DNA from 2 places in the Rugosimonospora acidiphila genome. Region 1 is predicted to be linked to the other one. Evidence: riboswitches for the same ligand, from Rfam matches in the RefSeq annotation. Region 1 holds a riboswitch; the other holds the start of a gene.
The links. Region 1 has a riboswitch for cyclic di-AMP ahead of ABEA87_RS36155 (LysM peptidoglycan-binding domain-containing protein). Riboswitches for the same ligand answer to the same signal wherever they lie in the genome.
Positions count from the first base shown of each region.

Region 1 (25,053 bases):
CCGTACTGTGCGGCAACGGCGGGCTGTTCCTCGACTTCGAGACCGAGCGCGGCGCCGACGGCGCGATGACGGGGTACTGCTTCCCCGAGATGCTCGTCGACGTCGTGAAGGCGTCGGCGGCCGGGCGGCGGGACGAGGCGCACGACCTGTTCGACGCGCACCTGCCGCTGCTGCGGTACGAGCAGCAGCCCGGAATCGGGCTCGCGGTGCGCAAGTACGTGTTGGCCCGGCGCGGGGTGCTGGCCACCGACACGCAACGGACCCCCGCCGCCCGACTGTCGAGCGCCGCGATCGCGGAGGTGGACTACCTGCTGGACCGGCTGGCCCGCCACGACGCCCGGGCGAAGGTCAGCTCGTAGCGCTAAGCACGTTTGTTCACCCGTCGCGTCGCCGCACGGGGCGCGGGCCATCGCGTGGGCCTGGGAGGCGCGTACCCGCTTGCAGGCCGAGTACGTCAGCCAGCGACAGTTCCAGGTGTTCCACGAGCGGCTGCGGCTGGCCGAGGACTGCCTGCAGGACGTGGCCCGGCGGGATCCGGGCGCCGCCGCGGTGCGGGCCTCTGAAACTGCCCGCCCGGGTCAGGGGCGATCGAGCAGGGCCACCTCGGCCGGGTCGGCCAGCCGCTGGCGGATCCGGTAGTGCATCTTCTTTCCCGTCGCGGTGCGCGGCAGTTCGTCGACGAAGCGGTACCGGCGGGGGCGCTTGAAGTCGGCGAGCATGGGGTGGGCCAGGCAGTGCTTGTCGCACTCAGCGGCCGTCAGGCCGGCGCCCGCGGGCACCACGTACGCGACGACGACCTCGCCCCACCGCTCGTCGGTCAGCCCGACGACTATCGAGTCGGCCACCAGCGGGTGCTCGTTGAGCACCTCCTCGACCTGTACCGGGTGCACGTTCTCGCCGCCGGAGATGATCATGTCGTCCTTGCGGCCGACGATCGTCACGTACTCCTGCGCGTCCCAGGTCGCCAGGTCGCCGCTGTAGAGCCAGCCGTCCTTGAACCGGGCGGCCTGCTCCCCGGCCGCGTTGACGTAGGAGTAGCCCGACTTCACCGACCGCATGATGACCTCGCCGGTCTCCGTGCCGTCCTTCGCGACCGTGTCGGCCGGGTCGGCGAGCCGGTCCTCGTACACGCGCACCACCGCGACGTCGTCGTCGGTGCACGCCCGCCCGGCGCTGCCGGCGTGCTCCGGCAGGTCGGCGGGGCGCAGGAAGGTGTTCCAGAACGCCTCCGTCGTGCCGTACCCGTTGAAGATGCGCGGGGTCAGCACGCTCTGGTACCGCAGGCACGCCGAGCGCTCCAGCGGGGCGCCCATCGTGACGATGCCGCGCAGGCTGGACAGATCACGGCCGGCGTGCTCCTGGGCGGCGGTGAGCATGGCGAGGTTGGTGGGCGCGCCGATCAGGAACGTCAGCCCGTGCTCGGCGACCATGTCCAGGCAGCGCTCGGCGTCGAAGCCGCGCATCGTCACCGCGGCCGCGCCCGCGTAGAACACGGCGTTCGGGCCGCCGGGGGAGATGCCGCCCCGGTGGAACCAGGGCGTCATGTTCAGCGTCTTGTCCTGCGGCTCCAGCGGGAAGTGCATGATCACGTCGTGCGCGGTGAGCACCTCGGCGAGGCTGGGCAGCGAGACGCCCTTGGGCATGCCCGTGGTGCCGGAGGTGTAGAGGCGCACCGTCTCGTCCCAGGTGGTCGCGCCCTGGTACGGCTCGGGCCGCGAACCGGCCGAAAGCAGCGCGCCGAACGGCGTGGCATCCGCCGCGACGCCGATGCCGACGCCGCCGCCGGTGCCGGCGGCCGGGTCGGCCGGCACCACGACCACCGCGTCGGGCCGGTGCCCGGCCAGCGTGAGCGCCTCACCGGCCATCGCGGCCAGCGACTCGTCGTAGACGTAGACCCGGGGCAGGCTGTCGTTCAGGACGTGCGCCGTCTCGCCGGGGGAGAACCGGAAGTTGATCGGGGAGGCGATCGCGCCCAGGTGCTGCGCGGCGAGGTAGAGCAGGGCGAACTCATACCCGTTGAACAGCTGGAAGGTCACTACGTCACCGGGCCGCACGCCGCGGGCGGCCAGCCCCTCGGCCGCCCGAGCGACATCCGCGCCGAGTTCGGCGTAGGTCCAGCCCCGGCCGTGCTGCGTGTCGTACAGCGCCAGGCGCTCGGCGTAGCGGTGGGTGTTGCGCCAGAACCCGCCCAGGAACGTCAAATGGCGCTCGAACACGTCGCGGAACGCGGTCGGGTCGTACCGGTAACTCATTGGTCCTCCTGGCGGTGAACGCCCAGTGGCTGCGCTGCTGTCAGGTGCGGCGGTCGGCCGCGCTCAGTCGATGGCCGAGAACACGGCGACGCAGTTCTGGCCGCCGAACCCGAAGGCGTTCGTGGTCGCGACCCGCACCGGCAGGCGGCGCGCCGTGTTCGGCACGTAGTCCAGGTCGCACTCGGGGTCCGGGTGCCGCAGGTTGATGGTGGGGGGAACGATACCGTCGCGGATCGCCAGCGCGCAGACCATCGCGCCCAGCGCCCCGGCCGCGCCGATCAGGTGGCCGACCATCGACTTGGGGCTGCTGATGGCGACGTCCTCGGCGGACCGGCCGAACACCGACCGGATGGCCATGGTCTCGGTGCGGTCGTTGGCCTTCGTACCCGTGCCGTGCGCGCAGACGTAGTCGATCTGCGCAGGCTTGATCGCCGCGTTGTCCAGCGCCTTGGCGATGGCCGCCGACGCGAAGGCGCCCTGCGGCTCGGGCGCGCTGACGTGGAACGCGTCGGAGGTCAGCGCCCCGCCCAGCAGCGCGGCGTAGCCCCGCGCGCCCCGGCGGGCCGCGTGGGCGGCGGATTCCAGGACCACGACCACGGCGCCCTCGCCGAACACGAAGCCATCCCGCTCGGCGTCGAAGGGCCGGCTCGCGCCGGTCGGATCGTCGTTGTTCTTGGACAGCGCGCCCATCGACGCGAGCCCCGCGAACATCACCGGTGTGATCGCCGCGTCGGTCCCGCCGCAGAGCACCACGTCCGCCTCGCCGGACAGGATCAGCCGGCGCGCCTCGACCAGGGCGTAGATGCCGCTGGCGCAGGCCAGGGCGCTCGCGGTGACCGGTCCGTGCGCTCCGAGGTCGATCGCCACCTCGCAGGCCGGCATGTTGGTCAGCGACGAGGAGACGAAGTACGGGTTGAGCCGGGCCCCGTCCCCGCTCACCAGCTGGCGGGTGGCCCGCTCGACCGTGTCGAAGCCGGCGACCGCGGCGTTGATCACGACGCCGACACGGTCGGGCGCGGCCTCGCCCGGACCGTCGCCGAGCGTCAGGCGGGCGTCGGCGACGGCCTCCCGCGCCGCGGCTATGGCCAGCTGGGTGAAGCGTGCCGAGCGGCGCAGCCGCTTGCCCTGCACCACGGTGGCCGGGTCGAAGTCCTTGACCTCGGCGGCGATGCGCGTCGGCGAGTCCGACGCGTCGAAGGCGGTGATCTCCCGCACGCCGGAGCGACCGGCCAGAAGGGACTGCCAGGTGCTCTCGCGGTCGTTGCCCACCGGGGTGAGCGCCCCGATCCCGGTGATGACTATCTGGTCACTCACCGCTGGCATCCCAAATGATCACGTTTCGCCTACCTCAGTTGATGTTGAGCCTCCCTTCAGGTTACTACCGCGTACTATCGCTGGGCCCTCGGCACCACCCCTGATCTGGCCGGCTTTTGCGCGTCGGGCGACGCTCGGGGCGCGGGGTGGGGCGCCGCGACCGGCTCCGCCGGTGTGGGTCGCCGGGGCCGCGAAGCGTGCCGGCTCACCGGCAAACCGCGTTCCGATCGCTATTTATGCAGGTCACAGGGTGTTTGGTGGGTTCGCCAAGGAGCCGGTAACGACCGTAGCGTCGGCGCCGTGGCCGAGCGGATCCAGGGGAGCTTCAGCACTCCCGACGGCCTGTGGCGGGTGGAGGCGATCCGGGACCGGGGCAGGCACTGGTACCGGCTGTGGCATGTGAACCGGATTTATCAGGACCAGCTGGTGATCGGGACCGTCGAGTACTTCCTGACGCGCAACGGGGTGGACTGGGCCGACCTGGTCGAGGACTGAGCACGCCGACCCCGCACCGACCGGCGGAGCCGACGGTACGCTGCGCAGCGAGGCTCTCCATCATGGCCGGTGGGGCGTACGGCCGGGAGGTGCGCGTGACATCCAACCGACCGGCGAGCCCGCGCGATGGTCAGCCCGAGAGCCAGTCCTCTGACCTGTCGCCGACGGCCTGGGCGGTACTCGGCGCGATCGCCGAGGGGCCGACCCACGGGTTCGCGGTGGCGCAGTTGCTGGCCGTGGACGGTCCGCTGGGCCGGATCTGGACAGTTCCCCGGCCACTGGTCTACCGGGAGCTCGGCAAGCTGATCGAGCGGGGACTGGTCGATCAGCGGGCCACCGAGCGGGGCGGTCGCGGCCCGGCCCGCACCATCGTCGAGGCGAGCGCGGCCGGGCGCCGCGCGGTCGCGCGATGGCTGGCCGAGCCGGTGGAGCACGTGCGCGACGTCCGGTCGCTGTTCATGCTCAAGCTCGCGCTGCACGCGCGGGCCGGCACTGACGCCCGCGAACTGCTGCTCGCCCAGCGGCGGCGGCTGGAGCCGCAGTTGGTGTGGCTGGACGGACAGCGCGAACGCAGCGAGGGGTTCGACCGGACGCTGGCCATGTGGCGCGCCGCGTCCTGCCGGGCGGCACTGGAATTCGTCTACACGCTGCTCGCCGAAATCGGTTCAACGATCTGACCAACCGGGCTCCATTTCACAGCGACGACGCGGCCGGTAGTCAGCATGTGACTACTACGGTACCTTCCCCTCATGACGCCGTTGTCTCGCAATCATCGGGGCTTTTTTGTCTCTGGCCGGTTCCGCGGTGCCGCGGCGGCGACGCTGCTGGCGGGGGTAGTCGCGGTCGCCGGCTGCTCGTCCAATTCGTCGGACTCATCGAGTTCGTCGGCATCGACGCCGTCGGGCGCACCGTCGTCCGCCGGCATCCCGAAGGGTTCGGGGCCGGTCAACGTGCTGTACGCGGGCTCGCTGGTCGACCTGATGGAGAAGCAGATCGGTCCCGCGTTCAAGAGCGCGACCGGATACACGTTCACGGGATTCTCGGCCGGCTCGACCGCGCTGGCCACCCAGATCAAGGGCAAGGTTCATCCGGGCGACGTCTTCATCAGCGCCAGCCCGGCCGTCAACGATTCGCTGGAGGGCGCGTCCAACGGCAACTGGGTGTCCTGGTACGCCACGTACGCCTCGTCCCCGCTGGTGATCGGCTACAACCCGAACAGCAAGTTCGCCGCTGACCTGAAGTCCAAGCCGTGGTACCAGGTCATCACCGAGTCCGGGTTCAAGCTGGGCACCACCGACCCGGCGACCGACCCGAAGGGCAAGCTCGCGGCCCAGGCGCTGACCGCGACCGCGACGAGCCAGAGCCTGCCGGCGCTCAAGGCGCTGTCCACCGACAAGTCGGCCGTCTTCCCGGAGGAGACCCTGGTCGGCCGGCTGCAGTCCGGCCAGCTCGACGCCGGGTTCTTCTACTCCAGCGAGGCGGTCGCGGCGAAGATCCCGACGGTGCCGGTGACCGGCCAGGACCTCAAGGCCACGTACACGGTGACCGTGCTCAACCAGGCCCCGGACGAGGCGGGCGCGGAGGCGTTCGTCCAGTACCTGCTCGGGACCGACGGGATCAACGTGCTCAAGCAGGACGGGTTCGACCTGGTCACCCCGCCGACCGTCACCGGTAGCGGAGTGCCCACCAGCCTGAGCAGCGTTCTGTCCAGCCAGTGACTCATCGCGCGTCGCGCAGCCCGCTCACCTGGTTGGGCGGGCTGCTGGCGCTGTACCTGCTGGTCCCGATCGTCGCGTTCGTCGCCCGGTTCGCCGGCTCCGACGAGCGCGGCTTCCACGTGCCCGGGCTGTGGGACGCGCTGCGGGTGTCGCTGGAGAGCGCCACCATCTCCGCCGCCCTGATCGCGGCCTTCGGCATACCGCTGGCGAGCTGGCTGGCCCGCTCGCGTGGGCCGGTGGCGAAGGCGATCGGCGTGCTCGTCCAGTTGCCGTTGGCGATCCCGCCGGTGATGGCCGGCATCGTGCTCATCTACCTGGTCGGCCCGTACACCACCCTGGGCCAGTTCTTCGGCGGCCGGCTGACCGACTCGGTCGCCGGCGTGGTCATCGCGCAGACGTTCGTCTCCGCGCCGTTCCTGGTCATCGGTGCCCGGGAGGCGTTCGCCACCATCGACCCCGCGCTCGATGAGATCGCGGCCACCCTGGGACACCGGCCGCTCGCCCGGTTCTTTCTGATCAGCCTGCGCGTCGCCGGCCCCGGCATCCGGGCCGGCCTGTTGTTGACCTGGCTGCGTGCCATCGGCGAGTACGGGGCGACCGTGCTGCTGGCCTACCACCCGTACTCGCTGCCGGTCTTCACCTACGTGCGCTTCTCCGACACCGGCATCCCCGACACCCAGGCACCTACCGCGCTGGCGCTGGGCATCGCCGCGGTTCTCCTGGCGCTGAACGCGGTGCGGTGGCCGGCGCGGCTGCGCCGCCAGCACCTACTGCCGGAGCCGCGGGCCCCGCGCCCGGCCACCCCCACCACCCTCGACCTCGACCTCGACCTCACCGCCGGCAGCTTCCGGCTGCGGCTGAGCCACCGCGCCGCCAGCCACCGCGTGGCGATCCTCGGCCCCTCGGGATCGGGCAAGTCGATGACGCTGCGCGCCGCCGCCGGCCTGCTCGGCCCCGGCGCGGGCACGGTGCGCTACGGCGACGAGCCGGTCACCGGCGTGCCCACCGAGGCGCGGCACATCGGGTTCGTGCCGCAGAGTCTCAGCCTGCTGCCCGGCCGCACGGTGTGGCAGCAGCTGCTGTTCGGCACCGACGCCGACCCGAGGCTGGCCGCGTGGTGGCTGCGTACCCTGCGCCTGGACGGCCTGGACAACCGGCTGCCGCATCAGCTGTCGGGCGGCCAGCGCCAGCGGGTGAGCCTGGCGCAGGCGCTGACCCGGGAACCCCGGCTGGTGCTGCTGGACGAGCCGTTCTCCGCGCTCGACGCCCCGGTGCGCGAGGAGCTGCGCCGGGAGCTGCGGCGGCTGCAGCGCGACATGGGACTGTCCACAGTGCTGGTCACCCACGACCCGGAGGAGGCGGCGCTGCTGGCCGACGAGATCCTGGTCATCGACGACGGGCGGCTGCTGCAGGCCGGGCCGCGGGCCGAGGTGTACGCCCGGCCGGCCTCGCCACAGGTCGCCCGGCTGCTCGGGATACCCAACCTGCACCGCGGCACGGTCGCCGGGCCGTCGACGCTGTCGGTGGGGGAGGCCGTCATCGAGGTCGACGCCGGCGAGCTGCCGGTCGGCACCGACGTGCTGTGGTGCGTACGCCCCGAGCACGTCGCGGTGAACGCCTCCGGCGGGTACCCGGCCACGGTCGTCGACCACGCCGACGTCGGTACCAGCGTGGTGCTGTCCGTGGAGCTGGCCGGCGGGCCGGCGCTCACCGCCCGTAGCACCGCCGACCTCGCGCTCACCGTCGGCGACGGCTGCCGCATCCACCTCGACCCGGCCGCCATCACGCTGTGGCCACGATCGGACGGGGCGCCGGTGACAGCGGGCGCGGCAAGCTCGACGCCGCTGTAGCGCCGCGAACGACGGGTGCGGCGCCGTCAGGGCCGGGCCGGGCCAGCCGGTAGGGCCAGGCCGGCGAGTACGACGTCGACCGCGCGGTGCAGCGTGCTCGCCTTGGTGGGCATCGTGGCCGACGCCTGGGCGAGCCCGCGGACGAGGAGATAGACCTCGTCGACCGTGACCGAACGCCGCGCGACCCCGCTGTCCTGCGCGCGGCGCAGCACCCGCCTGACCTCGGTGCGCAGCAGCTCGGAGGCCGCGCTGGCGCTTTCCGGGAACTCGCCGCGCTCGCCGAGCAGCGAGGCCAGGGTCAGCTTCGTGCTGCCGGTCTCGATCATCGTGCGTACCAGGGTCCCGAGTGCCGTGGCCGGATCCGGGTCCTCGGCCAGTGCCCGCGCCTGGGTGGTGAGTTCGGCGAAGTGCCGCAGCAGGGCCGCCTCGATCAGCGCCTCCTTGGTGGGAAAGTGCCGGAAAACCGTGGCGATGCCGACCCCGGCGCGCCGGGCGACGTCCTCGGTCGACCCGGCGGCCCCGTGCTCGCCGAAGACCGCCTCGGCCGCCACCAGGATGCGCTCGCGGTTGAGCCGCGCGTCCTGCCGCACCCGATCCTCCCGTTTCTCGCGTCGATGCCGATGCCGATGCCGATGCCACTTTATCCGAAGTCGCGACTTCGCTACGCTAACCGAAGTCATCACTTCGTTTGATGGAGGACCCGTGACCGAACCAACCACGCCGGCCGAGGTGGTCCGTGCCGTCGCCGCCGGGGTAAGCCGGCTGGTCGCCGGCAATCTCGACGAGCAGGAGAGGCAGGTCCAGCTCGACCGGCTGGCGAACCTGTACGCCGAACAGACCGACGTGCGCCATCCGTTCTCGCCGGGCGGGGACGTGCCGCTGCGCACCCGGGCCGAGCTGCGGCAGCACTTCGCGCACGGGCCCGGCGGCACCCAGGGCGTCGAGCGGTTCGAGCCGGTCGAGACCGGGTTGCACCAGACCGACGACCCCGAGGTGGTCGTCTTCGAGTTCGGCTACGTCGGTTCGGCGGACGGCCGCGACTTCACGCTGCCGTGCGTGTTCGTCGTGCGGGTCCGGGACGGCGTCATCGTCGAGTCCCGCGACTACGCCGACCACGTGGCCGCCGCCCGCGCCTTCGGTCGGCTGCCCGAGCTCGCCTCGGCGCTGACCGCCGCGGCCGGTGCCTCCTGAGCTTCGTGCCGGCCTGCCCTTCGAGGCGCCCGGTGCGAGCACCACGTGGGGCTTCCACGCCACCTACAACGGCACCACCAACCCCGTCCCGACCATCACCTGCTCGGGGCCGAGCCAGGGCTCGTCCAGCGCCACTCTCTCCGGTCCGCGGCAGCCCCTGGGCGTCAACACGGCCGCCTGGGACACCGATTTCCTCGACGCGGCCATCCCGGGCGCGCTGTCGGCCGCCAACCGGTTCCAGGGCAGCGGGTCCGGCACCGGTGCCACGGTGTCCTGCGCCGCCACCTGAACGTCGGTACGTCCCCGGAGGCCGCCGCCGTGGTGAGCAGGCCTGGTACTCGCCCCGGCCCGCCCACACGCGTCATTCCTGGGCGGACGCGGAAGGTCCGCACGTCCAGCTACGCCGGGGGGCGTAGCTGGACGGACCGGCGGTCGACCGGGGGAGTAAACGACGTTACGCCCGCCGAGGGATGAGCCGATCCGTCCGACTCAATACGCTGGCCACGCCGGACGACACCGTGGCCAGGTCACGGGCGGTGCGCGACCGGCCACCGCGCCGGTCGCGGCGGCATCCACACCAGCGGGAGGCAGTCATATCTCTCGATACTCAAGTCATCGACAATCCGATCAGCGGTGAGCGGATCGTGATCCATGAGAACGTGTCCGGCCCCGGCCGGCTGGCGTGGGAACTCGTGCTCGCCCCCGGCGGCCGGGTGCCGAGCAGCCACGCGCACCCCGCCCAGGAGGAGCGCTTCACCGTGATCGAGGGCCGGATGCGGTTCCGGGTGGGCCTCCGGCCAATCGTCGCCGGAGCCGGCACCACGGTGGTGGTGCCGCCCGGAACCGTGCACAGCTTCGCCAACGCCGGCCCCGACCCGGCCCGGGTACTGGTCACCACCGACCCGGCGCTGGAGATGGCGGCGCTGCTGGAGACGGCGGCGGCGATGGCGCGGGAGCAGCACGCCGCCGGCCGCGCGCTGCCGCGCGTGCTCGACCTCGCCCTGTTCATGTGTGACTTCGAGCGCGAGGTCCGGGCGCCGTACCTGCCGGTCGCGCCGGTGCGGCTGGTCATGCGCACGCTCGCCCGGCTGGCCGGGGCGCTCGGCCGGGATTCGCGCTACCGCCGGCTGCGGCCCCGGTGAACGCGATCGAGGTTCGCGACCTGGTGAAGCGGTACCGGGGAGCGCGGGGCAACGCGCTGGACGGCGTGTCGTTCGACGTGCCGTACGGCGAGTTCTTCTGCCTGCTCGGCCGCAACGGCGCGGGAAAGACCACCACGGTGTCGATCCTCACCACGACGCTGCGGGCCAGCGGCGGCCGGGCCCTGGTGGCCGGCAACGACCTGGCGACCCGCCAGGCCGCGGTGCGCCGGGACATCGGGGTGGTGTTCCAGCAGCCGTCGCTCGACCTGAACCTGACCGCCGAGGAGAACGTCCGGCTGCACGCCGTGCTCTACGGCCTGTACCCGTGGCGTCCGGCGTACCGGATGATGCCCGCGGCCTACCGCCGGCAGGTACAGGAACTGGCCGGAATCCTTGGCGTGGCCGACGTTCTCGGCCGGCGGGTGCGCACCCTCTCCGGCGGTACGCGGCGCAGGCTGGAGATCGCCCGAGCGCTGACACACCGGCCGCGGGTGCTGTTCCTCGACGAGCCGACCGCGGGCCTCGACCCCGACGGCCGCCGCGACCTGTGGTCCTACCTCGAGCGGGTTCGCCGGCAGGATGGTACGACCATCTTTCTCACCACCCATTACCTGCAGGAGGCGGAGGCCGCCGACGCGGTGTGCGTGCTGAGCGCCGGCCGGGTCATCGAGCGGGGCCGCCCCGCCGACCTCAAGGCCCGCCATGCCCGGCCCGAACTCGTGCTCGACGCGGTCGACCGGGGCGCGCTGCGCCACGAACTGATGCGGATGGGCGTACCGGTCGGCTCGGCCGGCCCGGACGAGCCGGTGCGGGTCCCGCTCGTCGGGCGCAGCGCGGCCAGCATCGTGCGTGGCCTGGAGTCCGAGCTGACCCAGCTGCGCGTCGTGACGCCGACGCTGGAGGACACCTACCTGCTGCTGGTCGATCGGGCGGCGTCGTGAGGCCGGCACCGGTCGGTGGCACGCTGACCGCGGTCGCGGCCATCGCCCAGCGCGATCTCGTCAAGCTGATCCGCGACCGCCCGCGGATGGCCGTGAACCTCGCCTTCCCGATCCTGCTGATCGGCGGGCTCGGCAGCGTGTTGCAGTCCACCGTGGGCACGGTCACCGGGCTGGACTCCGTGACGCTCGCGTTCAGCGGCGTGCTGGCGGCGACGCTCTTCCAGTCCGCCTCGGCCGGCATGATTTCGATAGTCGAGGACCGGGAGAACGACTTCTCCCGTGAGCTGTTCATCGCGCCCGTGGCGCGGCTGGCGCTAGTCGGCGGAAAGATCGTGGGCGAGACCGCGGTGGCGTTGGTGCAGGGCGGGTGCGTCGTGGCGTTCGCCCTCGCGTTCGGGGTGCGGTTCGGCGCCGATCAGGTGGCCCGGATGGCACCGGCCTGCCTCGCCTGCTGCCTGCTCGGCGGCGCGTTCGGGTTGGCCACCGTCGCGCTGCTGCCCAACCAGCGCTCGGCGATGCAGGTCTTCCAGTTCCTCATCATCCCGCAGTACGTGCTGGGCGGGGTGCTGGTGCCGCTGCGCGGGCTGTCCGGGTACCTCGACGCGCTCGCGCGGGCGATGCCGCTGCGGTACGCGGTGGACCTGAACCGGGCCGCCCTCTACTCCGGCCGTTCGGGGTACGCGGCTGCCGTGCCCGGCGATCCGGTACTGGACGCCGCGGTGGTCGGTGGACTGTTCGTGGTGCTGCTGGTGGTCGGGGCACTGGCCTTCGAGTACCGGGAGCGCACCCGATGACCGCCGCCCTCACCGGGCCGCTCGCGCTCCCTCGCCCCGACGCGCCGGATTTCGCGGGCGCATCGAGCCCTGCGGGCACAGCGGATCCTGTCTGCGCGTCGGACCCGGCTGGCGAGCCGGGGCCGGTCGGCGAGCCCGACCACGGCGGCCGGGTGCCCGTGCCGTTGTTGTTTCTCGTCGCCGACACGGGCGGCGGTCACCGGGCCGCCGCGCGGGCGGTCGCGCAGGCGCTGCATCGCGACTATCCGGGAGCGTTCGCGCCGGTGCTGTGCGACCCGCTCGGCGGACCTCGCGCCCCGGCGCTGCTGCGGCGCGTCGCGGGACTCTACGGCCCGGCGATCCGCTGCGCGCCCTGGCTGTGGGGAGTGATCTACCATGGCTGCGATTCGCGCCCGGCGGTCCGGTTGCTGCGCGCGACGCTGCTGGCGTTGGCGGACCGTCCGGTCGTGGACGCCGTCGCCCGGCACAGGCCGGCGGCCGTCGTGTCGTTCCACCCGCTCACCGGCCCGGCGGCGGCGCGGGCCCGCGATGTCGCGGCGCCGCGCGTGCCGGTCGTCACGGTCGTCACCGATCTGGTCAACATTCACGCGTCCTGGCGACCCGCGCTCGCGACGCACGCACTCGGCGCCCGCGCGGTCCGGGGCACAAGCGGCGACCATCCCGCGCGGTGCGATCCCGCATCGGGTCGCGATGCGACGTTGGGTCGCGATGCGGCGTTGGGTTGTGGGGCCGGGTCGGGTTGCGATACCGGGTTGGGTTGTGAGGCCATGGCGGATAGGGGCGCGGGCGCCGACCGGATTGTCGTGCCGCCGACCGCGAGCCGGCTACCGTGGCCGCCCGGGAAGTCGTCGCCCCGGCGCGTGGACATCGGGCTCCCCGTGGCGGCCGAGTTCGCCGCCGGCCCGCCGCTGCCCCACGAGCGCCGAGCCCTGCGCCGGGCGCTGGGCCTGGACGAGCACAGATTCCTTGTCCTGCTCACCGGTGGCGGCGAGGGAGCCGGGGGCATCGGGCGGCGCGTGGCCGCGATCCTGCGGCAGTGCGACGACGTGGGTGTGGTCGCGCTGTGCGGCCGCAATCGCGGGCTGCGCGACAACCTCGCCGCGCTCGCGGCCCGGTCGGCGGGGCGGCTGATCGTGCGCGGGTTCGTCGAGAACATGGCGCAGTGGCTGCGCTGCGCCGACGTGGTGGTCGGTAAGGCGGGACCGGGGACCATCGCGGAGGCCGCCTGTTGCGGCACGCCGATGCTGCTGACCTCGCATCTGCCCGGTCAGGAGAGCGGAAACATCGAGGTCGTGGTGGGCGCCGGCGCGGGCCGGTACGTGCCGACGGTACGGCGGCTGGTGCGCGACCTCGACGTGCTGCGCCGGGATCCCGCGGCCATCGACGCGATGCGGGTCGCGGCCGCCGGCCTCGGCCGGCCCGGCGCCGCGGCCGACATCGCCGCGCTGCTCGCCGGGCTGGCACACGTCGAAATCCCGGCCGCGGCCGGCCGGACCGGAACCAGCCGGACCGGAACCAGCCGGACCGGAACCAGGCAGCGCCGGGGTGCGCGCGAGCGAGGCGAGGAGGAGCCGTGCGCGTCGGGCGAGCGGTGAGGAATGGTCCGGTGGCGGCGGCGCTCGCGGCCGGGTTGGTGGTGCCGGTGGCGGCGCAGGTGCGCATCCGCCGGCCCGTACGGCCGCTGACCGACCGGTGGTTGCGGCTGCCGGTCGAGCGTCGAGCCGAGACGAGGCTGGGCCTCAGTTTCCGGCCCCGGCAGGCCGAGGCGATGGGGCTCGATCCGGAGGCGAGCCTTCGGGAACTGCTGGCCCGCCCGTTCGAGGTCATCCGGTTCGGGGCGTACTGGAACCGGATCGAGCCGGCACCGGGTGAATTCCACCCGGACGAACTCGACCGGCATCTGGACGCGGCCGAGCGCGCTGGCAAGGACATCATCCTGTGCGTCGGAGCGGTGAAGGCGTTCGGATACCCCGAATTCTTCGTACCCGACCACCGCTTGGACGAGCCGCTGCGGGAGGGCAGGCTCGTCGAGCCCGGACCGCATCGCGCGTTGCTGGACGCGGCGACCGAGTTCATCACGCGGATCGTGCGGCGCTACCGCGACCGGTCGGCGATCGTCGCGTGGCAGGTCGAGCACGAGGCCGTGGACCCGCTCGGCATGGAACACTCGTGGCGGCTGTCGGCGGACTTCGTCGCCAGCGAGGTCGATGCCGTCCGCGCGGCGGACCCGGGCCGTCCGATCCTGATGAACGGCTTCCTGCCCACCTCGCTCCCCGTCGCGCTGCACCAGGGATGGCGCACTCGCGACCAGGGCGACTCGCTGTCGGTGGCGCAGCGGTTGGCCGACATCGTGGGCATCGACTTCTACCCCCGGCACGCCCTGATCGGTGCCGCCGGGCGGACGGTGTATCTGGACGGCAGCCGCACCCCGTGGCAGCAGCGCAGGCGGCGGAAACTGTTCGAGTGGGCCGCCGCTACCGGCAAACGGCTGATGGTCGCGGAGGGGCAGGCGGAGCCGTGGGAGACAGTGACCGAGCCGCCCCGCCCGCACGGTGAGGGAATGTACAGCTGCCTGCCCGAGCACGTGATAGCCAACTTCAACCAGTGCGTGCGCTGGAGCCGCGGGGCCGGCGCGGTGCTGTCGGCGTACCTGTTCTGGGGGGCCGAGTACTGGCTCGCTCGGAGTCGCGATGGTGACCGTCGGTATCTGGAGGCCGTCGACCGGGTACTCGACGAGTCGTAACCGGCAGGCATGTGAGCGTCACGGTTGGACCGGGCGGGCTCCCGTGCGCCGGTCGCGCGGCCATACCTCGTGCTTCCCTCATGTCGCAAATAACGGGCTCGCGCGTCCCGGCCGTAACCGACCGGGTTTCGCGGTGAGCAGTCTCACGATAATCGTCGTTTGGTTTGTCGCACGGCGATCCATCGGCCTAGCTTCGGGCGGTCCGCAACCGTGGACCACGTCGCCCGGTACGCCGAATCCTGCCGCCGGCCGACGCAACCGAATCCAACGGCAGGAGCGGGGGAACCAGGTTCTCCGGCGCGCGTCGCGCGTCTTGGGGTGAAGCCGCCTCGTTACTCCTAGTAGTTATTGAGCCCGTGAAGCGGGCTGGTGCCGGAGTCAACGGACACGGCGGCCGGGCATACCTCGGCCCGAACCCGACAGCTCACCTCGGAGGCGTGGAGGAGTTTGCCATGGCATTTTCCAAGCACAACGATCGCGGGCCCCGGGGACGTCGTGGCGGCGTCATCGCCGCGCTGGCGGTTTCCGGTGCGGCCGGTGCCCTCGCCCTGCTCGGCCCCGGTACGGCGGCCAGCGCCTCGCCGAGCGTGAACTGGGACGCGATCGCGAAGTGCGAGTCCGGTGGGAACTGGAGCATCAACACCGGAAACGGCTTCTACGGGGGTCTGCAGTTCTCGCAGGGCACCTGGGCCGGGTACGGCGGCACGCAGTACGCGGCCCGCGCGGACCTGGCCAGCCGTGAGCAGCAGATCGCCATCGCGGAGAAGGTGTTGGCCGGACAGGGGATCGGCGCATGGCCGGTCTGCGGCGCGCGGGGCGGTTCGTCGAGTTCGGGGTCGAGCTCCGCTTCGTCGACCACCGCGTCCTCGGGTGGTTCGTCCTCGGGCTCTTCGTCGTCGGGTGGTTCGTCTTCGGGTGGTTCGTCTTCGGGTGGTTCGTCGACGCACCACTCGTCGTCGGGCTCTTCGTCCTCGGGCGGTTCGACCTCCCGGGATTCGTCGGCGGGCGGTTCGTCGGCGGGCGGGGACTACACCGTCCAGTCCGGCGACACGCTGTCCGAGATCGCGCAGCAGCACGGGATCGAGGGCGGCTGGCGGACGCTGTACCAGAAGAATGAGGGCGTCATCGGTGGCGACCCGAACTTCATCCTTCCCGGCGAGCGGCTGGCGTTCTGAGGCGCTACCGGGCAGTGCGGAAGACGCACAACCGTAAGACGCACAACCGTAGGACGCACCAACCGTAGGACGCGCCAACCGTAAGACGCACCTACCGTTTTCGGGCGTCCGCCGTGGTTCGGCGGGCGCCCGAGCGGGAGCGCGTCCGATCCGCGTGAGCCGGCGGCCCGAATGTCCAGTGTGGACTTTCGTGCCGCTGCCGTCGCGGGCCCGGGTCGCCGAGAACCATCCGACCGGGGGACACCCACGGCGGGACGCGGGCGCGTCGTTGACTGGTAACTGGTCGGACTACCTATTATCGGCGGCATGAGTCTCACCCACATCCAACTGCTCTCCCTCCCGGTCACGGATCAGGATCGGGCCAGGGACTTCTACGTCGACACCCTCGGGTTCGACCTTGTCAACGACGACGCCACGATGCCGGGCCAGCGGTGGGTTCAGGTCCGGCCGAGCGGTGGGCAGACCTCGATCACGCTGGTGACCTGGTTCGACACGATGTCGGCCGGCAGCGCCAAGGGTCTGGTCATCGAGTCCGACGACCTGGACGGCGACGTCCAGACCCTCGTGGCGCGGGGAGTGATCATCGAGGGCGGCATCCAGCAGGCGCCGTGGGGACGCTTCGTCACCTTCGACGATCCCGACGGCAACGGCATAGTCCTGCAGTCCACCGCCGGCCGCTGAGGTCCCGGGCGACCCTCGACGAGTCGTGTTCAGGGGTCGCCCGACAGCCTGCCGGAGCCGCGCCGGCCGCGGATGGCGTCGGTGACCGCGACGCCCAGCAGGTTGATGGCGACCAGGACCGTCGCCAGTAGCGGCGGCACCGCGCACGCGACGACCGCCATCGGGATCAGCACTACCGCCCAGGCGACCCGGGAGCGGGAGTACCGGCGGAACATCTGGTACTCGAAGGTGATCCGGCCGACCAGGAACAGGGCCGGCCCGGCGAACAGCACCACCGCCCAGGCGGCCGGCGTCGTCCCGCCGGGCTGCCCGATCACGAGCTCGAAGCCGGTACCCAGGGCCACCACGCCGGCCACCGTGAGCACCTGTGTGTACGGCGCCCAACGCTCGACCCGTCCCGGGTTCTGGTCGATCACCGTCTCGAAACGCAGCCCGATCCGGAACACGTAGATCTGCCACAACAGCGCCGTGGCGGCGAACGCCGCGAGGAGGGCGGCGGTGCGGAGCCCGGAGAAGCCGGTCTGGCCGAACTTCAGGGCCGGCACCACGATCAGGTCGCCGAGGGTCAGGATCATGAATTGCTGGTACCGCTCGCCGAGGTGCCGGCCGGCCGTCTCGTACTGGGACAGGGGCACCCGGCCGAGCCGCGGCACCGGGTACCGGAGCGCGCCGATCAGGTACTCCAGGGCCAGGGCGAGCGCCCACAGTGCGCCGCGGGTGGTGGGGTGCGGCGACAGCGCGCCGAGGATCCACGCCGGGGTCGAGACGCCGAACCAGATCATGAATCGGGCGGCCCGGATCTGCGGGCCACCGCGCTGGAACGTGACCAGCGGCAGCCCCCGGCCGAGGTGGATGGTGACGTAGACGATGGCGAAGAACAGCCCGTGCGGTCCGAACGCAGCGGGGAGCGTGGCGGCCAGCAGGATGCTGCCCAACATGGTGCCGCCGAGAATGGCCTGGATCGGCCACCGCTCCGGGTCGTAGTAGTCCGTCACCAGCGTGGTGATCTGCCAGACCCACCACACGGCCAGCAGCGGCAGCAGTCCCTCGACGACCCCCGCCCAGGACAGCTTCCGGGCGAGGTCGATGGAGGTCAGCGCGAGCGCCGCGACGAAGACAAGGTCGAAGAACAGCTCCAGCAGGGTGGCCCGCTGGGGGCCGCCGGGCGTACGCGTGAGGGCCGGCGCGGTGGTCTCGGTCATCGATCAGCGCACCGGGTATCGGGCGAACGGGAGCGAACTGTCACATTCTCGCACAGCCGGCGGGCCGGCCACGCCGAGTTTCAGAAGCTCATTCCTCCGGCGCGGCCGCGAACGACCGGTAACCACCCACCTCGCGGGAGTCGATCAGGCCGTCCTCGATGGCCCGGGCGAGCAGCGCGAACGTGGTCGGTGCCGCCCGGCCGGCCTTGATGTATTTCATTCGGGCCCGGTCGATGTACTGCTTGACGGTGTTCTCCCCGATGCTCATCCGGCGGGCCACCGACGCCTTGGACATGCCCTGGAACCACAGGCGCAGCGCCTCCTGCTCCTGGCCGGACAGCTTGGGGCTGGCCGGCCGCTGGTCGGTGACCATGGCGCCGGCCACGCTGGGGGTCACGTACGGCCGGTCCGCGGCGACCGCCACCAGCGTCTCCACGCAGTGCTCCCGGCCCTCGTGCTTGGCCAGATAGGCGCACGCGCCGGCGTCCAGCACGGCGAGGATGGTGTCCGGATCGCTGTTCTGGGAGAAGACCACTATCCGGCGCCCGGCCGCGGTCAGCCCCTCGATCCGGTCGATGACCAGTCCCTGTCCGAGGTTGAGGTCGAGCAGCACCACGTCGCACGAGGCACCCGGCCCGTCGAGCGCCTCCTCGATGCTGCCGCCGGCGGCGATCACCTCGACGCGGCCCAGCGGATCGCTGGCGATCCAGGACTGGATCCCTTCCAGCACCACGGGATGGTCGTCGATTACCGTCACCCGTACTGTTGGCGCCTGACTCGCGGTCACCTCATCGCCCCTTCCATGCCTCAGGTCCATTCTGGACCGACCCGATGGCGTACGGTATCCGTCCGGGCGGTTCGACCGGATTGACGATTGTCGAGACGCCCCGGTTTGGGCCATAGTGTCAGTGTCAAGTGCGGGCGAACCGCCGACGCGTACCAGGAGGCTGTCGATGGCGACCGGGTTGACCTCGGCCAGTCCCGCCGCCCCGATCACGACCGGTCCGGCTCGGCGCGTCTGGCGCCGCGCGACGACCCGGACCAGTCCTCCCCGACCGCGCCGGTGGCCCGGGAGCGGGCTGCTGCCCACCTCCGTGCTGCCCAGCGGCCTGCTGCCGACCGCGTTGCTGCCCGGTGCCCAGGTGCCCGGGATGCCGGATACCGGCGGGGACCCCGCGCCCGGCCCCGACGCGGAGAGCCCGGCCAGCTACGCGATGCGCCGGATCGCGGCCTGGTTCGCCTGCGCGCTGCGCGACGCCGTCGCCGTGGTGGGCGGCGTCGCCGCGTTGGTGGGCGTGGCCCGGCCGGGGTCGCTGACCTGGGTGGTGCCGGCGGTGGCGGTCAACCTCTGCTGGGCCGGCCTGTTCACCTGGGTCGCGCTGACCCGCGGGCTGCGGGTGTGGCTGATCGTCATCGAGGTGCTGCTGACCACGGCGCTGTGTGTGCTGCACGGCCGGCTGACCGCCGAGGCGGCGCTGCCGGCCGGCGCCGGTTGGGTGACGGTGCTCGCCACGATGACCGTCATGGTGACGAACTTCGCGTGGCCGCTGCCGGCCGCCATCCCCGCGGGCCTGTTCGTGGTGGCCGGCTACCTGGTCGGCGCGGACCTGGCCAACCTGCCCGACCACGGCCTGGTGCAGGCGGCCATCCTGCTGGTGCAGGTGGCCCTCGCCGGGGTGCTGATGGCACTCATCCGGCGGGCCACCGGGCAGGCGGACCGGGCGCTGGCCGGGTACGAGCGGGTGCGCCGGGCCGCCGAGGTGGCCTCCACGCGGCGTGCCCACGAGCGCGAGGAGAACCGCCGGCTGCACGACACCGTGCTGGCCACGCTGACCATCGTGGGCACGGGCGCCATCGACCGGGGCTCGGCGACGCTGCGCGAACGGGCCATCGCCGACCTGGCCGTGATCGACGCGCTCGGCCGGGCGGCGCAGGCCGAGGCCGAACACGGCCGGCTCGATCAGCGGCTGCGCGAGGTCGCCGCGCGGGCGCCGGCCGGGCTCGACGTGGAGCTGAGCCTGCGGCCCTGCGTGGTGCCCGGAGACGTCGCCGAGGCGTTCGCCGGGGCCGCCGGTCAGGCGCTGGCCAACGTCGCGCGGCACGCCGGGGTGAGCACGGCGGCGGTGCGACTGTCCTATCGCGGCGACGAGATCCTGGTCGAGGTCACCGACGCCGGGCGCGGGTTCGACCCGGACCGGGTGCCGGCCCACCGGTACGGCGTGCGGGAGGCGATCCAAGGCCGGATGCGGGCGGTGGGCGGGGACGCGGCGATAGTCTCGGCTCCCGGCCGCGGCACCAGCGTGGCGTTGAGTTGGACCACGGCGCCCTGGAACACGGTGGGGTGGCACACGGCGCCCTCGATGGCGGAGCCGGACGGTGGCTCGGATGGCTGACGAACCCGCGGAACTCGTCGACCGGGGCTACACCCGGGGCACCGCGATCGCCGTGGTGGTGATCGTCGGGCTGTGGCACAGCGGCAACGACCTGTTCACCACCCTGGCCAACTGGTCGAGCTACCGGTGGCCGTACCTGGTCGCCGGCTGCTGGCTGGTCTTCGCCGCGCTGATCGTCGTCTGCGCCTGGTATCTGCTGCGCCGCGACGCGCGCATCCCGCTGCGCTGGCTGGTGCTGGGCATCCTGCTGGCCGACTCGCTGGCGGTCGACCTGTGCAACCCCGGCCAGGTCCTGGTCCAGTCCAACTGGGCGTGGGGAGCGGTGGGCTGGCTGGTGCTCATCGTGTACTGGCGGCGCCCGATCCGGGGAATGGCGGGCTTTCTCGCGCTCAACGCCGCGATGACGCTGGCGGTGCTGGTACCCGACGGGGAGTTCGGCCGGGTAGGGGTGTCCCGGTGGATGATGATCGTGGTCGGTACCGGCGCGCTGCAGCTGGGCCTGTCCGGCGCCGTACGGGCGCTGCGCACCGCCGCCGGGTGGGCCGCCCGCGCCTCGGCCGCCCAGGCCGCCACCGTGACCCGGCGAGCGGCCGCCGACGAGCTGCACCTGGCCCGCCGCCAGCGGTACGAGGTGCTGCGCCAGGGCGCGGCCGACGTGTTGGCCGAACTCGGTTACGGTGCCGACCCGACGAACCTGCGCATGCAGCACCGCTGCGCGGCGGAGGCGGCCCGGCTGCGCCGGCTGGTGGTGGAGACCGACGACATCTCCGACCCGCTCACCCACGAGCTGCGCGCCTGCGCGGACATCGCCGAGCGCAAGGGCGTGATCGTCGACCTCGCCACCGCCGGTCGGGTGCCGGCGCTGCCGGTGCAGGTGCGCCGCGCGCTGACCGAGGCGCCCATCGCGGTGCTGGCCGCGGCCCGCAGCGAGGCCCGGATCACGGTGACCGTGGGCGGTGGCCTGGTGGCGGTCGGGGTGGTGGCCGACACTCAGCTGGAATTCGACGCGATTCCCGAGGCGGGCGCCGTGGCACCCGCGGACGGGGCGGCCGAGGTCGAGTCCTTCCGGGACGGCGACCGCCTGTGGGTTCAGGCGAGCGTGCGCATCGATCCAGATCCGTCACCGGCGGCCGCGGCCTGATCCGCGCGTGCCCGGCCCGCCGCGTCGGGCCGGCGACCCGTTGCGCAGCACCGTTTTTGTCGGGCAGCCGACTCCGGCGGATTCGCGCCGGTCAACGTGACACCGTTTGGGGGTCATGACCCGGACGCCGCCGCCCACGAGACTTGTCCACATGGAGCACTCCGAGGTCTGGCAGGGTGGGTCGCGGCGGGTCGCCTGCCGCAGCGACCGCCGGTGGTGGGCGGCCGCCTCCGCGCCGCTGTACGACCGCTTCTGGACCGAGCCGCTGAGCGCGCGGCTGGCCGAGAAGATCGTCGAGCTTTCCGGGCCGGCCGGCCGCCGGGTGCTGCTGGCGGGCGCGGCGCTGCCGGCGCTGGCCGACGCGCTGGCCGAGGCCGGCCATCGGGTCGTGGCGCTGGGTCCGCAGCCGCCTTCGGCCGCGACGCCGGGTCCCGCGGCGTCGCGGCCGGTGACGGCCCGCCGGGTGGGGGCCCGGCGGGCGATCACCTGGCTGGGCGGGGAGATCGAGGACCTGCCGCTGCTGGAGCGCAGCGTCGACCTGGTGGTCGCGGTGAACTTCGTGTACGCCCAGGCCCGGCCGGCGGTCGCCGCCATGCGGCTGGCCGGCCTGCTCGCCGCCGGCGGCCGGTTGATCTGCACGGGCCCGGGGGAGCGCGCCGGCGGGTTCGGGGTGGCCCGCGCGGAGCGGCGGATCGGCCGGGGGTGGGGCACGGTCTGCGCCCACACGGCCGGCCGGCTCACCGTCGAGGCGCTGGACGCGCTGACCGCCAACCGTCGCGGCCGCAGCCTGGCGCTGGCGATGCGGGCCGCGGCCGACGCCTACAAGCTTGATGTCCACTGGGTCGAGGTGCCGCAGGCGAAGCAGACGCTGGCCATCCTCGACCGGACACCGGCGTTGACGCCGGGGCTGCCCGGCCTCCCCGTCACGGAGCAGCCCGCCGGACGCGGATGGGTCACCGCCGGCGATTGATCGGCGGTGACCCATTCGCCGCGTTGGCGCGGCTGGTGACCTATTCGCCGCGGGGGCGGCGCGTCAGTCCTTGACGATCTCGATCTGGAGTTCGGTCACGCCCTGGTCGGCCTGGTCCGGGGAGTACTCCAGGTAGACCTCCCGGTGGTAGCCGACCGGGCGGTACCCGTTGTCCTCGATCCACCGGGCCAGGGTCTGGATGCTGGCCATCACGTCGTCCATCGGGCCGTGATGCACGATGGTCGCCGCGGCCGGGATCGCCGGCAGGTCGACGACCGTGAAGCCGGTGCCGGTGCCCGGGCCGGACGTCACCGGAATCCCGGCGTGCACGGTGACCGGCTCGCCGTCCCCGGTCCCGCCCGGAGCCGGCTCGTAGTAGGCGATCGCCGGGCCGGTCGGCGCCACGCCGGCCGCCGCCAGGCGCTGGTGCAGTTCCGGGTACATCGGCGTGATGACCGGCCCGATGTGTTCGGGGCCGTACCCGGCGGCGGTGGCGGACAGCTCCGCGACGCGGACCGGGGGGACCTGCTTGAGTACGACGTCCTCGGTGTTCATGCGCCCCTCTCTCTCGATCATCCGGAGCCTCGCCTCCACCCCGACCAGCCTGGCCGCGTCGGCCTCCAGCTGGGCCTCGAGCTGAGCCCGGCGCAGCCGCAGCATGCCCCGTAGCTCGGCTACGTCGACCCGGTCGTCCAGGATCGCCTGGACCTGCTGCAGCGTGAAGCCGAGATCCTTCAGCGCGATGACGCGGTTGAGCCGGCGCAACTGGTCGGCGTCGTAGCGCCGATACCCGTTGACGGGATCGACCACCACCGGGACCAGCAGCCCGATCGCGTCGTAGTGGCGCAGCATGCGGACCGATACCCGGCCCAGCCTGGCGAAGTCTCCGATACTGAACATGGCAGGTCCCACCCTGGCGTCTCACACCGTGTCATGGTCAAGCTCATCCTGCCCGCCGATCCGCGCCGGCGCCGACCGGCGGGTGCGCGCCGGACAATTCGTCAAGGCGGACAGCTCGTCGAGGCGGTGGAGGGCCTCCTCGACCGTGCCGGCCGCGGCCGGTAGCAGGGGTGGCCGGACCGCGGCGGTCGGGAGGTGGCCCCGGGCGTGCAGGACGGCCTTGATCACCGTTGGGTTGGGCTCCGCGAACAGCGCGGTCGACAGGGTGGCGAGCCGGCGCCCCAGCGGCCGCGCCGTGGCCACGTCACCCTCGTGCCAGGCCCGGATCAGCGCGGCGAACTCGGTGGTGGCCAAATGCGCTGAGGCGAGGATGCCGCCCTGGGCGCCCAGGGCGAGCAGCGGCGCGATGAACGGGTCGTCGCCGCCGAGCAGGGCGAATCCGGCCGGCGGGTCGGCGAACAGCGCGACGGTGTCGGCGTTGATCCCGCCCGGCGCGTACTTCAGCCCCACCACGCCCGGTACGGCCGCCAGCCGGCGCAGCGTACCGGCGGACAGGTACTGGCCGGTGCGGTACGGGACGTCGTACGCGACCAGCGGCACCGGGCTGGCCGAGGCGAGCCGGGCGAAGTGGGCGAGCACCGCGTCCTGCCCGGGACGGGTGAACGGCGGCACCACGCACAGTGCCGCCGCCACCTCGGGCCGCCCGGCCAGCGCCGCCAGCTCCTCCGGGGTGTTCGCGCCGACCAGCAGCGGTGCGCCGCGCTCGCGGCAGACCCGCGCCGCCAGGTCCACCACCAGGCGCCGCTCCGGGCCGTCGAGGGCACCCGGCTCTCCCGTGGTGCCGAGGGCCACCAGTCCGGTGGCCCCGTCGTCCAGCAGCCGGTGGGCGAGGGGTTCCAGCGCGGTCGGGGCCACCGCCCCGGTGGAGTCGAAGGGGGTGATCAGCGGAACGTACAGGCCGGTGAGCGTCATGACTCCAGGCTGCCCGGCCGGATTGTGAAGCACCAGTTCACGTTCCTTGACATGACCGTAAGCTGAGCTGATGCTCGACGTCCGGCGCCTGCGACTGCTGCGGGACCTGGCGCACCTCGGCACCATCGCCGCGGTCGCCCGGGCCCACGCGTACACCCCGTCCGCCGTGTCCCAACAACTCGCCGCGCTGCAGCGGGAGGCGGGCGTGCCGCTGCTGGAGCACACCGGGCGGCGGGTGGGGCTCACCAGTGCCGGGGCGGCCCTGGTGGCGCACGCCGAGGCGGTACTGGCCGCGCTGGAGGCCGCGGACGCGTCGCTGGCCGCCGCGCGCGCCGGGCTGTCGGGGACCGTGCGCATCGGCGCGTTCCCCAGCGCCGTACGCACCCTGCTGCCGCCGGCGTTGGTGGCGCTGGGCCGCGAACACCCGGCGCTGGACCTCATGGTCACCGAACTCGATCCGGTGGCCATGCCCGCCGCCCTGCGCGACCAGCGGCTCGACGTGGCGCTGACGCACGACTACGACGTGGTGCCCGGCCAGCCGGAGGATGCCGTGGACTCGGTGCCGCTGCTGGAGGAGACGGTGTTTCTCGCCGTGCCCGCCGACGGCGGTGGCGGCGAGGACGAGGGCGGCGGCGAGGGCGACCCGATTCGCGGTGCCCGAGACGCCGCGTGGATCGTGGGCAGCCCCGGCACGCTGTGCCACACCGTCGCCGTACGGGCCTGCCGGGCGGCCGGCTTCACGCCCCGGGTGCGCCACCACGCCGACGACTTCACCGCCGTACTGGCGCTGGTCGCGGCCGGGCAGGGGGTGGCGATCGTGCCGCGGCTGGGCGCCGCGCAGCCCCCGTCCGGGGTGCGGCTCCTGCCGCTGCCGGCCCGCCGGCGCACCCGGATCGCGTACCGGCGGGGCTCCGGCACGCACCCCGCGGTGGCCGCCTGCGTCGCCGCGCTGCGCGCCTCCACCGAGGCGTACCTGCGCGGGCGCCCGGGCGCGCGGCCGCATTGACAGCGACCTTGGTGCGGCGCAAAATTTTGATCACTATCGATCCCCGTGTCCCAGGGAGCGCAATGGAAAACTGGAGGTCCTTCCGTCCCCGCACCGCCAGTTGTCTCGTCGCGGTCGCCGCCGCGCTCGCCACGACCCTGGTCGTCGCCGCGCCGGCCGGTGCCGCCGCCCCG
Region 1 is NZ_BAABJQ010000034.1:15,791-40,843, reverse strand. Features, by position in the region: gene ABEA87_RS36230 (dihydrodipicolinate synthase family protein) at 1-359, shown strand, start outside; gene ABEA87_RS36225 (class I adenylate-forming enzyme family protein) at 579-2,252, opposite strand; gene fabF (beta-ketoacyl-ACP synthase II) at 2,316-3,566, opposite strand; gene ABEA87_RS36215 (hypothetical protein) at 3,867-4,061, shown strand; gene ABEA87_RS36210 (PadR family transcriptional regulator) at 4,157-4,738, shown strand; gene ABEA87_RS36205 (extracellular solute-binding protein) at 4,811-5,779, shown strand; gene ABEA87_RS36200 (ATP-binding cassette domain-containing protein) at 5,776-7,629, shown strand; gene ABEA87_RS36195 (TetR/AcrR family transcriptional regulator) at 7,656-8,219, opposite strand; gene ABEA87_RS36190 (nuclear transport factor 2 family protein) at 8,332-8,820, shown strand; gene ABEA87_RS36185 (hypothetical protein) at 8,810-9,109, shown strand; gene ABEA87_RS36180 (cupin domain-containing protein) at 9,465-9,962, shown strand; gene ABEA87_RS36175 (ABC transporter ATP-binding protein) at 9,959-10,903, shown strand; gene ABEA87_RS36170 (ABC transporter permease) at 10,900-11,697, shown strand; gene ABEA87_RS36165 (glycosyltransferase) at 11,850-13,292, shown strand; gene ABEA87_RS36160 (beta-galactosidase) at 13,271-14,440, shown strand; cyclic di-AMP (ydaO/yuaA leader) riboswitch at 14,687-14,893, shown strand; gene ABEA87_RS36155 (LysM peptidoglycan-binding domain-containing protein) at 14,893-15,615, shown strand; gene ABEA87_RS36150 (VOC family protein) at 15,922-16,296, shown strand; gene ABEA87_RS36145 (low temperature requirement protein A) at 16,326-17,498, opposite strand; gene ABEA87_RS36140 (response regulator transcription factor) at 17,587-18,315, opposite strand; gene ABEA87_RS36135 (ATP-binding protein) at 18,452-19,891, shown strand; gene ABEA87_RS36130 (hypothetical protein) at 19,884-21,032, shown strand; gene ABEA87_RS36125 (methyltransferase domain-containing protein) at 21,184-22,002, shown strand; gene ABEA87_RS36120 (MerR family transcriptional regulator) at 22,066-22,902, opposite strand; gene ABEA87_RS36115 (dihydrodipicolinate synthase family protein) at 22,924-23,874, opposite strand; gene ABEA87_RS36110 (LysR family transcriptional regulator) at 23,945-24,880, shown strand; gene ABEA87_RS36105 (SGNH/GDSL hydrolase family protein) at 24,943-25,053, shown strand, end outside.

Region 2 (4,273 bases), on a different contig from region 1:
ATGCCGCGAGCAACCGTCGGCGGCTACTTCCAGACCCGGCTGCCCTCTCCGTACTCTCCGCCCGCCTCCCTGTCGGCCGCGGACTTCATCACGAAGCCCCACGACTACAACCCCGCCGTACCGGCCAACGTCGATCTGATCTGCGGCGACCCGCTGTTGGAACTCCAGGCCAACGCCATCTCTACCCTGGCTAATAACCAGATCCCGGGTACGAACGCCTGGGTAGCGGTGGTCGATTGGTTGTCCGACCTTATCCAGCCGCTGCACGAGCAGTACGACACCATGTTCATCGACTGCAACCCGAGCTTTTCGATCTACACCCAAATCGCCCTCTCGGCTGTCGATCGCCTTGTACTGCCAGTCATGGCGGACGACTCGTCCCGCCGCGCGATCCAGAACGCTTTCTCGTTGGTGTACGGGCTCAAGCTGCCGTCGGACATCTACGCCACCTACGCGTTCGCCACACGCCTAACCGAGGCCGGCCGGGATCTGCCGAAGGTACACATGATCGCGAAGAACCGCCTCACGCAGTACATGGGTCCGGCATCCGCGTATGCTGCCGTACTTCGCTCCATCACCGTGGACGTTGGCAAGTTGCTGGCGAGCAACCCCGAGATTTTCAACTTCAACGATGTCGACAGCGGCCTGGTGGACATCCGGGACTTCCAGACAACCGGGGTCGTGGCGTTCGCACGAGGTTGCCCGCTGTACGAGCTACAGGCCGGCAAGCTCGACGTCATGGGCCACCGCGTGACGGTGCACGAGGAGTACCGCCTCAACTGCGTCGAGGCTATGGAGGACCTCGTGGCCAAGCTCTGATCTGCGCCCAATGGCACGCTAATGGCACGTAGCATGACCAAAGGATCAAGAATATCGAAGACCCTGGCTGGGGCTCACGTCCTGACCAGGGCCTTCGGTTTGGAGCGGGTGAAGGGAATCGAACCCTCACTGTCAGCTTGGGAAGCTGATGTTCTGCCATTGAACTACACCCGCGAGCGGATCTACTCTACCTGATCGCCGGCCCCGCGTGCAGAGCCGGGTCGCCCATCGTGTGTCCGGACCGCTCGTCCCGCCAGATCTCCGTCCGCCGGGCCGATGGACCGCCGCCCTCCGGCCGCCGGGCCACCATCGCCACGTCCACCGAGAATTCGTAGAGCCGCCAGTCGATCCGGCGCTCCGCCCGGTACGCCTCGGCCAGCCGCTCCACCCTGGCCCGGTCCGTGACCGGCCGGGCGCGGCCCGACAGGTACGCCTCGTCGTCGTTGTCCTCCGGCGGGAACGCGTGCAGCGCGTAGCGCCCGTCACGGTCGAGGTCGCGCCTCTTCGGCGAGTCGATGACGAAGCAGTACAGCCCGTCATCCATGATGACCGGCGCCACGGGGTGTATCCGCGGGCCACCGTCCGGCCGCACCGTCGCCAGGTACCCCAGGCCGGACCCGTACTGGTGGACGAGCTCACGGATCGCCGCCGCGAGGTCGGGCTCGGCTGCCGCGAATTCCGACCAGGTTGCCATCTCCACATTCTATCGAACATATGTTCGGATAGGAACCGAAAGCGCGGCGCCCCGCTCCGGCAGGCTCGGCGGGGGGAAGAGGTACGCCGGGGGAAGGCACTGCGCGGGCGGGGCGCCGCAGGTGAGCGATCAGAGCGTGGGCGACGGGCTATCAGAGCGCGAGCGATGAGGGGATCCGAGGCCGCTCCGGACACTGACCGGGGAGGAGGAGGTCCGGCCAGGCCTCGGGCATTCAGGAGCGGTGATGCCGCGGGCTAGTCAGCCACCCGCGGCGCCGTCGTCCGTCAGGTGGTAGGTCGGCCGTAGCCGTTGACGACAGAAGTGTTGATCTTCTGCATCTGCACCGGTTTGCCGAAGGTCGGCGCGCTGACCACCCAGCCATTGCCCACGTAGATGACGACGTGGTGCACGTCCGAGTAGTAGAAGACCAGGTCGCCCGGCTTGAGGTTGGCCTTGCTGACCGGTGTCGTGGTCTGCTTCTGCTGGTACGCGTTGTGCGGGATGGTCACGCCCACCGAGCGCCAGGACGCCAGGGTCAGCCCGGAGCAGTCGTAGGAGTCGGGGCCGTCGGCGTCCCAGACGTACGACTTGCCGATCTGGTCGCAGGCGAACTGGGCCGCCTTGCTGCCGGCGTCGCCGGTGTACACCTGTGGGCAGGCGACCGGGCGGTACTCGCCGGTGCCGGCGCCGCTGCCGTATGCGGCCAGCCGCATCTGCTGCAACTGGTTGAGCTGGCTCTGCAGTTGCGTGCGCTGCGTGGTCAGCTGCTGCTGCTGCCTGGAGAGCTGCGCGACCATCGCGTCGATGGGCGCTTCCTGCTTCTGGTACTGCTGGCGCAGCTTCACGACGTCGGAGATGCTCTGGGTCTGCGAGCGGGACACCGCGTCGAGCATGCCGAGCTGGTCGACCAGAGTGGTCGGGTCTCCGCTCTCCAAGAGCGCGTTGAGGTTCGAGCTAGGGCCGTACTCGTAGTACTTGGCGGACAACGCGCTGATCCGAGTCATCGCCAGGTCTACCTGCTGTTGCAGCGGCTTGATCTTCTTCTGTAGACCGGCGACCTTGGCCTGGTTGTTGACCAGATTCTGGTGGACACCGTCCCACTGCTCCAGCAGCGGTTCGAGCTGGTTCCACTTCTGGTCGATCTGCGCCTCGAGCTGCCCCGGAGTTTGCGGGGCAGCGGAGGCCGTGGTGGCGCCGACGGCGAGCACGAGGCCGGAGACGGCGGCGACGAGGCCGACGAGACGCGCGGCGCGGACCAGGCGGAAGGTGTGAATCAGACGGGTACGAGGCGGTCGGGCGGCAAACCCTGCCACGGTGGACGACCCTTTCTTCCCTGCGAAGGCATTTGGCCTTCACCGCCTACCGGGTTAGCTGACGGATTCGGGCTGGGAAGCGCCCTACCGCGCGCTGCGCGGATTCACCCCATGGTGCTGGTGGGTCCCCGGTTCGTATTGTCGATTCGGCGGTGCCGTCCGGGGTCTCCCCTCACGGGCGACCGACTTCCGAGCGGCGACTCATAACGGTAGGGACACGACACCGTGCCGCGCAAGCAAACACGAGCATTACTACGCGCCGAATTTACTTTGTCGACGCGCGGTAACGACCATATCCGACGAGTAGAAAACTCGTTAGAACGTTTGCGGAAATCGAAACCGGCGGTGTCCATAGTGGACACCGCCGGTTTCAAACTCCGGAGGAACCGGGAGGATCAGGGTCGGCCGTAGGCGTATGGAGTGCCGATGACCGTCATCTTCGTCTCCATGACGTCCTCGCCCTCCCTCGGCGCGTGCACCACCCAGCCGTTGCCGATGTACAGCGCGACGTGGTGCAGGTCGGAGCCGTAGAACACCAGGTCGCCGATCTGCAGTTGGCTGGAGCTGACCCGCCTCGTGGCCGCGTACTGTTCCGCCGCGTTGTGCGGCAGGGACACGCCGGCGGCCTCCCAGGCGACCATGGTCAGGCCCGAGCAGTCGTAGTAGGTCGGCCCCGCGTCGCCCCAGCCGTACGGGTGACTGATGAGCGAGCAGGCCTTCTTCGCGGCCGTCGCGCCCGAGCCGCTGGTGTAGGTGTACGGGCAGGGGACCGGCTTGAGGTTGCCGCCGGTGGTACCGGCCGAGCCGTACGCCTGGGTACGCAGCTTCTGCAGCTGGCTGATCTGCGCGTTGATCGTGGTCTTCTGGGTGGCCAGGCTCGCGTCCTGCTTCTTCTGCTGGGCGACCAGGCTGTCCAGGGACTTCTTCTGGGCGGTGTACTTGGCGACCTGCTGCTGCACCGCGTCGACGGTCTTCTGCTGGGCCTTGGCCACCTGGTTGAGGCTCATCATCTCGTCGACCAGAGTGGTCGGGTCGCCGCTTTCCAGCAGGGCGTTGAGGTTGGAGCCGGGGCCGTTCATGTACAGCTCAGCGGACATCGCGCCGACCCGGGTCTGTGCCAGCGAGACCTTGGTCTGCAGCGGCGCCAGCTCCTTGTTCAGCGTGCTCTGCTTGCTCAGGTTCTGTTGAAGCTGCTCGTGCACCTTGTCGTACTGCTCGACGAGCGGCTCGAGCTGGTTCCACTTCTGGTCGATCTGCGCTTCGATGTCGGAGATCGATGGGGTGGCGTGTGCCTGCGTGCCGGGTAGCAGTGCCGCGATGAGCGCGAACACCGCGGCTACCACGACAACGGCGACACGCCGCGAGGGCAGGTGGACAGTGAGGTGATTTCTCACGAAGAGTGAACTCCTTCGCTCCCGGGGGGACGGAGCGGGACGATCACATAGGT
Region 2 is NZ_BAABJQ010000001.1:24,198-28,470, reverse strand. Features, by position in the region: gene ABEA87_RS00145 (ParA family protein) at 1-819, shown strand, start outside; tRNA gene ABEA87_RS00140 (tRNA-Gly) at 920-993, opposite strand; gene ABEA87_RS00135 (pyridoxamine 5'-phosphate oxidase family protein) at 1,007-1,513, opposite strand; gene ABEA87_RS00130 (C40 family peptidase) at 1,798-2,826, opposite strand; cyclic di-AMP (ydaO/yuaA leader) riboswitch at 2,855-2,988, opposite strand; gene ABEA87_RS00125 (C40 family peptidase) at 3,222-4,220, opposite strand.
Region 2: linked by a shared signal. The riboswitch ahead of ABEA87_RS00130 (C40 family peptidase) and the one ahead of ABEA87_RS36155 (LysM peptidoglycan-binding domain-containing protein) in region 1 are both predicted to bind cyclic di-AMP.